2 linked regions of the Gemmata obscuriglobus genome follow. Each later gene encodes a partner of the first gene's protein in a complex. Links are inferred from orthologs where the notes say so. Each region holds a gene or a part of one and is shown on either strand. Other genes may lie near its edges.

The links.
Region 2: the proteins of GobsT_RS15410 (region 1) and GobsT_RS13430 are in contact, whole or in part, in a cryo-EM structure (PDB 7NYH), measured with the Escherichia coli proteins. The link is inferred for Gemmata obscuriglobus from one-to-one orthologs.

Annotation. Positions count from the first base shown.
Region 1 is NZ_CP042911.1:3,700,832-3,704,112, reverse strand. Bases 105-3,076 are described here. They hold GobsT_RS15410 (NADH-quinone oxidoreductase subunit J family protein), read left to right. Parts: upstream 105-1,288; coding sequence 1,289-1,864; downstream 1,865-3,076. Other genes in these bases: GobsT_RS40800 (NADH-quinone oxidoreductase subunit L), read left to right, coding at 2,303-3,076; nuoK (NADH-quinone oxidoreductase subunit NuoK), read left to right, coding at 1,861-2,175; GobsT_RS15415 (TIGR02996 domain-containing protein), read right to left, coding at 105-1,151. Also shown: more of GobsT_RS15415, read right to left, coding at 1-104; more of GobsT_RS40800, read left to right, coding at 3,077-3,281. UniProt on the Escherichia coli protein: NDH-1 shuttles electrons from NADH, via FMN and iron-sulfur (Fe-S) centers, to quinones in the respiratory chain. The immediate electron acceptor for the enzyme in this species is believed to be ubiquinone.
Region 2 is NZ_CP042911.1:3,257,135-3,260,267, reverse strand. Bases 78-2,901 are described here. They hold GobsT_RS13430 (complex I subunit 1/NuoH family protein), read left to right. Parts: upstream 78-752; coding sequence 753-2,051; downstream 2,052-2,901. Other genes in these bases: GobsT_RS13420 (NADH-quinone oxidoreductase subunit J family protein), read left to right, coding at 2,819-2,901; GobsT_RS13425 (NuoI/complex I 23 kDa subunit family protein), read left to right, coding at 2,115-2,681; GobsT_RS13435 (NADH-quinone oxidoreductase subunit G), read left to right, coding at 78-644. Outside these bases: more of GobsT_RS13435, read left to right, coding at 1-77; more of GobsT_RS13420, read left to right, coding at 2,902-3,133. UniProt on the Escherichia coli protein: NDH-1 shuttles electrons from NADH, via FMN and iron-sulfur (Fe-S) centers, to quinones in the respiratory chain. The immediate electron acceptor for the enzyme in this species is believed to be ubiquinone.

The sequences.
Region 1 (3,281 bases):
GCGAGCGCCCGCGCGCCCTCGTCCGCGATCGGGTTCATCGACAGGTTCAGCCCCGGGCCGTGCAGCCGGCCCAACAGCGGCGAGCGCGCGAGCGCGACCGCACCGCGGTCGCCGATGCCGGTGTTCTGCACCTCCAGCACGTTGAGCGTCTGTGCCAGTGGCGATTCAACGAGTGCAACCAGCCCGTCGCACCCAAGTCCGTTGCGGTACGCGACCAGTGATACGAGCTGTCGAAGGTGTGGCGCGTGTGCGAGTTGCCGCACCCCGGCCGCCGTGAGTTGCGTGGCCGACACGTTCAGCGCCGAAAGGTTGGTCAGCGCCGCGGACGACAGGAACGCGGCGTCGGCGTCACTCAGCGCGGCCCGCACCGCGAGCCGCTGCACGTTCGACACATTGGCCCCTGCCATCAGCCGCAGGAACCCGGCGTCGAGTGCCGGGGGGAACAGGACCAGCTCGCGGACCAGTCCGAATTTCGCACTGCGGAGTAGCCGGCGGCACCGCCGCTCGTCGGTGTCTCCCGGGTCCGGACGGGGGCGCAAGAGGGTCGGGAATTCGGCCGCGCCCACGGCGAGCCGGACGCCGAAATACGGTCGCATCGGGTCCGGGAGTGCGAGCCGTTCCAGCTCGCGCGATGCGGCCACATCGACGCACGCCTCCTCGGTCCAGGCGGCCAGGGGCGACGCGAACCACGCCCCCAGTTCGGGGTCGTCGACCGTTTCGGCGCGCAGGTCGATGTTCAGCAGCCCGCGCGTGAACCGCCACGGTTTGAACGGGGTCAGCGGTTCGAAGGTGAACGGCTGCGGGGGCCGCGCGGCGGCGAGCTGTTGGGCGAACCCGAACACCGGGTGCGTGAGTTCGTGGAGCCGGCGCGGGAGCGAACCGAGCCACCCCTCCGCGTGCGCCACCAGCAGCCGCCGCTCCTCGGCGCGGAGGGCCGCAACGTGCCCCTCGTCGCAGGTGGGCCGGGCGAGTTCGACCTGCACGCGCAGCAGCGCGGCGCGCGCCCGGGCGTCGCCGGGCGACGGTAGACCGGACACGTCAGCGTGTTCGTCGAGCCAGTCCGCGAGCACCAGCCGCGGGGTGTCATCGGCCGGGGCCGCGCGACAGCTCGCGAGCAGCCCGAGCAGGTCCGGGTTCAGCGGTGGGGGCACGGGCAGTTCCCTCTGACGGCCCCGGCGCCGGCGTGAAACGGCGGCGCCGGGGCGGAATATCCTTGCGAGCGGGCGCGCGGCGGTTTATCCCTATTCTTGCAGCGCGAACAAGAGGCCCTCTCCCAACTGTCCGCCCGATGTCGTTACCGGTTATTCTGTTCGCCGTGGTCGGCGCCGCCACCTGCGCTTCCGCACTTGGTGTGGTGGCCGCGCGCGACGTGGTGCGCATGGCGGTGTGGCTGCTGTTCACGCTGGTCGGCGTCTCACTGATCTACTTCTTGCTCGGCGCCGAGTTCGCGGGCGCCGCGCAGCTCATCGTGTACGTCGGCGGCACGCTGGTGCTGGTCGTGTTCGGAGTGATGCTGACCGCACACGGTCCGCTCCGTGAACTGCGGACTCGGCGCACCGAGTGGTTCGTCGGCGGTGCGCTCGGCGTCGCGCTGTTCACGCTCCTGGCGGTCGTCTCGTTGAAGCTCGGCTCCCCGACCGCGGGCGAAGATCCCCTTCCCGGCCCCGGGCCGCTCGGGATGAGCTTTCTGGGCGCCACCGACACCAGCCCGAAGGGAGCGGTGAGCGGGACGCCGACCGGCGGCGTGGTGCGAACCCCGACGGCGTACCTGTTGCCGTTCGAGATCGTGTCGGTTCACCTGCTGGTGGTGCTGGTCGGAGCCGCCTACCTCGCCCGCGCGAAGAGGAAGCGACCCCAGGCATGAACGAACTCGGCCTGACACCGTTCTTGCTGCTCTCCGCGTTCCTATTCGCGTGCGGGGTGGTGTGCGTGACCACGAAGCGGAACGCGATCGGCGTTCTGATGGGCGTTGAGCTGATCCTGAACGCGGCGAACGTGAATCTCGTCGCCTTCGCGCGCTTCAACCCCGCGTTCCGGCTCGAAGGTCAGGTGTTCGCGCTTCTGGTGGTCGTACTCGCGGCGGCAGAGGCCGCAGTGGCACTGGCCATCATCCTGAACTTTTACAACAACCACTCCACCGTGGACGTGGACGAAGCAAAGAACCTCCGGGGGTAGTGCTGGGGGCTTGGTGGCTGTGCTTGGTGTTCGGTACTCGGCCTCGGCGCGGGATGCGGCCCTGGTGTGAAGAGAAGCTCCGAAACACTGACACGAAACGCCAAGCACCGAGCACCAAACACGAGCGATGCTCGACTGGTTTCAGGTCGTTCCGGGTCGGCTGTACGTGCTCGCCACGCTGCTGCCGCTCGCCGCGTTCGTGCTCCTGCTCGTCGCGGGCGCGGTGCGGGCGCTGTGCCGCCCGTTCCGCGACCAGAGCGGCTTCGGCGGCCGTCTGTATTGGCTGTACGGCGGAGACGCGCCGCTCAAAACCGGCGCGTACCTCGCCACCCTCCTCATCGCCAGTTCGGCTGTACTCGGCATTGTTGGGCTGGTGACCCTCCTGACCGACTCTTCGACCGGCGATCAGCGGGCGGCACGCTGGTCCGAGCGGGCGGACTGGGTCCGCCTCGGGCCGCTCGATTCCAGCCCGCCACCGGTTTGGGCTCGGCAGCACGCCGCCGACCCGCTGCTCCCCACACCCAAACCGGCGCTCGCGCTCGAACTGGGCTACAAGGTCGACGAACTGACCGCGGTCGTGTTCGCGATGGTCACGGTGATTGGGACGCTGATCTTCGTGTTCTCGCTCGGCTACATGAAAGACGAATTGCAAGAGGGGGTAATAGTCGACCTACACGCCCCGCTTCCTGTCGGCAGGGGCAGCGAAGGCACAGCGGAATTGAGCCACGCAACCGATACCCGTGACACGCATTCCCCCCTCCCCTTCAGGGATGGAAGTCCGGGGGGTGGAGGTCGGCCTTCCACCCGCCGCGGTCGGTTCGGGCGGTTCTTCCTGTACTTGTCGCTGTTCAGCTTCTCGATGCTGAACCTCGTCATCGCGGACAACCTGTTTCAGGTGTTCGTCGGTTGGGAGCTGGTCGGGGTTTGCTCGTTTTTCCTCATCGGGTTCTACTACGAGCGCCCGAGCGCGAGCCGGGCGGCGAACAAGGCGTTCATCGTGAACCGGGTCGGCGACGCCGGGTTCCTGATCGGCATCCTGATCGCGTGGACGTATTTGGGCACCCTCAACTTCGACGAGATGGCACGGCGGGTGCGATCGCCTCAAC
Region 2 (3,133 bases), 440 kb from region 1 along the record:
CGGAAGAGGCGTTCCTGCTCGGGAGCTATTTCAAGTCACTCGCCCCGGACGTGCGGCTGGTGCTCGGGCCGGTCCCCGTGGTGGGCGAGGACGACAAGTACCCCAAGAACGTGCGCGGCGAATCCGTTGAACCCGTCAAGTTCACCATCCGCGCGGAGAAGGCCCCGAACCGCCGCGGCGTCGAAGAGGTGCTGAAGCAGCTCCAGGGCGCCGTCATCCCGTTCGCGACCGTTGCGGGCGAAAGTCTCGCGGCGATGTGGTTCTGCGGCGGCTATCCCGATAAGTCACACCTCGACGCCCTCGTGCCGACCGGCTGGAAGGCGCCCGCGCTGCTGGTCGCGCAGGACCTCCTGCCGACGGTGGTGACCGCCTCGGCAAAGTACATCCTGCCGGCGACGACCGGCTTCGAGAAGGACGGCACGTTCGTGAACCACGCGAACTACGTGCAGACCTTCCCGCGGGCCGCGAAGCCGCCGGTCGAGGCGCGGACGGAACTCCAGCTCGCCTTCGACCTGCTGGGGCGGCGCGGGCTGGTGCAACCCGACGCGGTGCGCAAGGAACTTGCGAAGGCGGTGCCGTTCTTCGGCGCGTTGGCCCCGGAAACGCGGCTGGCGCTGGAAGTCGCCGGCCAGCGAGGGGCGTAAGCCCGCGACGCAGACCGGTTTCACACGACCTTCGTGGCCCGACGACTGCGTGTTCGTAAACGAGAACTCGGGGGGCTGACGCCCCCCGCTCGCCAAGACCGAGACACCATGCCGACCCTCGACCCCCTTGTCATCACCGCGATTCTGATCGTCGGCCTCATCGGCGGCGTGCTGGGCGTGTGCGGGTACCTCACGCTGGGCGAGCGCAAGATCTCCGCCTGGATGCAGGACCGCGTCGGGCCGAACCGCGTCGGCCCCGGCGGGCTGCTCCAGCCGCTCGCCGACGGCGGGAAGTTCTTCCTGAAGGAAGAGGTCATCCCCGACCACGTCGACAAGGTCTTCTACCTGCTCGCCCCGGCGGTCGCGGTGGGGACGGCGCTGCTGGCGCTGGCGGTCGTGCCGTTCGGCCAGACAACCCCGCAGCCGGACGCGGTCGTGGCCGGCCCCGGCGCCGTGGCGACGTTCGAGGCGCAACAGAAGGCGTACCAGGAAAGCGTCAACTTCGCGATCGCGCCGGGCCTGGACATCGGCGTGCTGTACATCTTCGCCCTCGGGTCGCTGGCGGTGTACGGCGTGATCCTGGCCGGGTGGAGCGCGAACAACAAGTACTCGCTCCTCGGCGCGCTCCGCAGCTCCGCACAGATCGTGAGCTACGAGATCCCGCTCGGCATGTCGGTCCTCGGGGTGTTCCTGATCGTGGGGTCGCTGAACCCCGAAAAGATCATCGCCTGGCAGGCCGGCGCCAGCAGCGGGGACGCGGTGCTGGGCCAACTGGCCGCGTCGCTCTCGATCGGGAACAACTGGTGGCTCGTCCTATTCCAGCCGCTCGCGTTCCTGCTGTTCCTCGCCAGCGGCTACGCGGAGAGCAGCCGGCTGCCGTTCGACCTCCCCGAAGCCGAGCAGGAGCTGGTCGGCGGCTACCACACCGAGTACAGCTCGCTCAAGCTGGGGCTCATGCTGCTGACGGAGTACGTCCACCTCGTCACCGGCAGCTTCATGGTGGCGGTGCTGTTCCTCGGCGGGTGGAGCTTCTTCGGGCTCGAAGCGGTCTCCTCGAACGTGATCGTCACCGCGGTGCTGAAGCTGCTCATCCTCGTGAGCAAAATGGTCGCGCTGTGCGTGTTCGCCCAGTTCGTGCGGTGGACCATCCCCCGGTTCCGGTTCGACCAGCTCATGAACCTCGCGTGGAAGGTCATGATCCCGCTGGCCCTGCTGAACCTGCTGGCCGTAATTTTCGTGAAGCAGTTCGGGTGGTCGCTGCTGGTGCTCACGGGCGTGAACGTGGTGCTGTTCTTCGGGGCCGGCGTGCTGGGCGCCCGGACCAGCGGCACCGTCACCAACCCGAAGCGGAAAGTCGTGAAGCTGCCGCCGGGGCTCCCCGCGGGCGTCACGTACGCCGGACGCTGACCCGCTCCTCGCCCCGAATCGCCCCCGCCGCATGACAGGCGGGGTGTCAGGACACGGTGCCTTATGCCGCTCGCCGAGAACGACGTGACGTGGGTCGAAGAGGCCAAGCTCGGGCTGTGGGAGCAGCTCTACATCCCCGCGCTCGTCGCCGGGCTGAAGACGACGCTCGGGCACATGGTGAAGCCCAAGATCACCGAGCAGTACCCCGAGCAGGAGCCGAAGCTGACGCCGAACTACCGCGGTGTCCACCGGCTCAACCGCGACGCCGCGGGCCGCGTGAAGTGCGTGGCGTGCTACATGTGTGCCACCGCGTGCCCGGCCCACTGCATCGACATCGTGGCCGCCCCGGCCCCGGCCGACTGGCAGAAGGACGGCCGCGAGAAGTACCCCGAGACGTTCGTCATCGACGAGCTGCGCTGCATCTACTGCGGGATGTGCGAGGAGGCGTGCCCCGTGGACGCGATCGAGCTGACAACGCTCTACGACCTGACCGGGCTGAGCCGCGAGCAGATGGTGTTCGACAAGGAGAAGCTGCTCAGCGTGTTCGACACCACCACCAAGGCGGGCACCGACCCGGTGCGGACGCAGTCGGGCAAGCTCGGCCCGGCGAGCGAGGCCCCGCCCGCCTGACGCGACCGCGAAAGTCGGAACCCGGCAACCGGAACCGGGGCGCGTGACCGCCCGGTTCGGATTTCGCGCTTACCGAAAGCGGTCCCGGCCTCATATACCATTGTCGTTACGCTTGTGACACCCATCACGAACTACGCATGAACCTGCTCGCGCTCAGTTCGACGCAGCAAGCCGGCGGGCAACTGGCCCTTGCCGCGCTGCTCGGTGTCGTCGGGTTCTACCTGCTGCTGCCGCGGCCGCGGGGGCGGTTCGTACCCGGCGGCATCGCGGCCCTCATAGGCTCCACCGCGGTGCTGGTCGCGTGGCTCGTCTCCACGTTCGGCCGCCCGATGCCGGACGTGATCGGCACCGCGCTGTTCTGGCTGTTCTCGGCCGGGGCGCTGGTCTTCGGCACGGTGCTCGTGGTGCAGAAGAACCCGGCCCGCGGCGCGATCGCGTTCGCGTTCGTGATC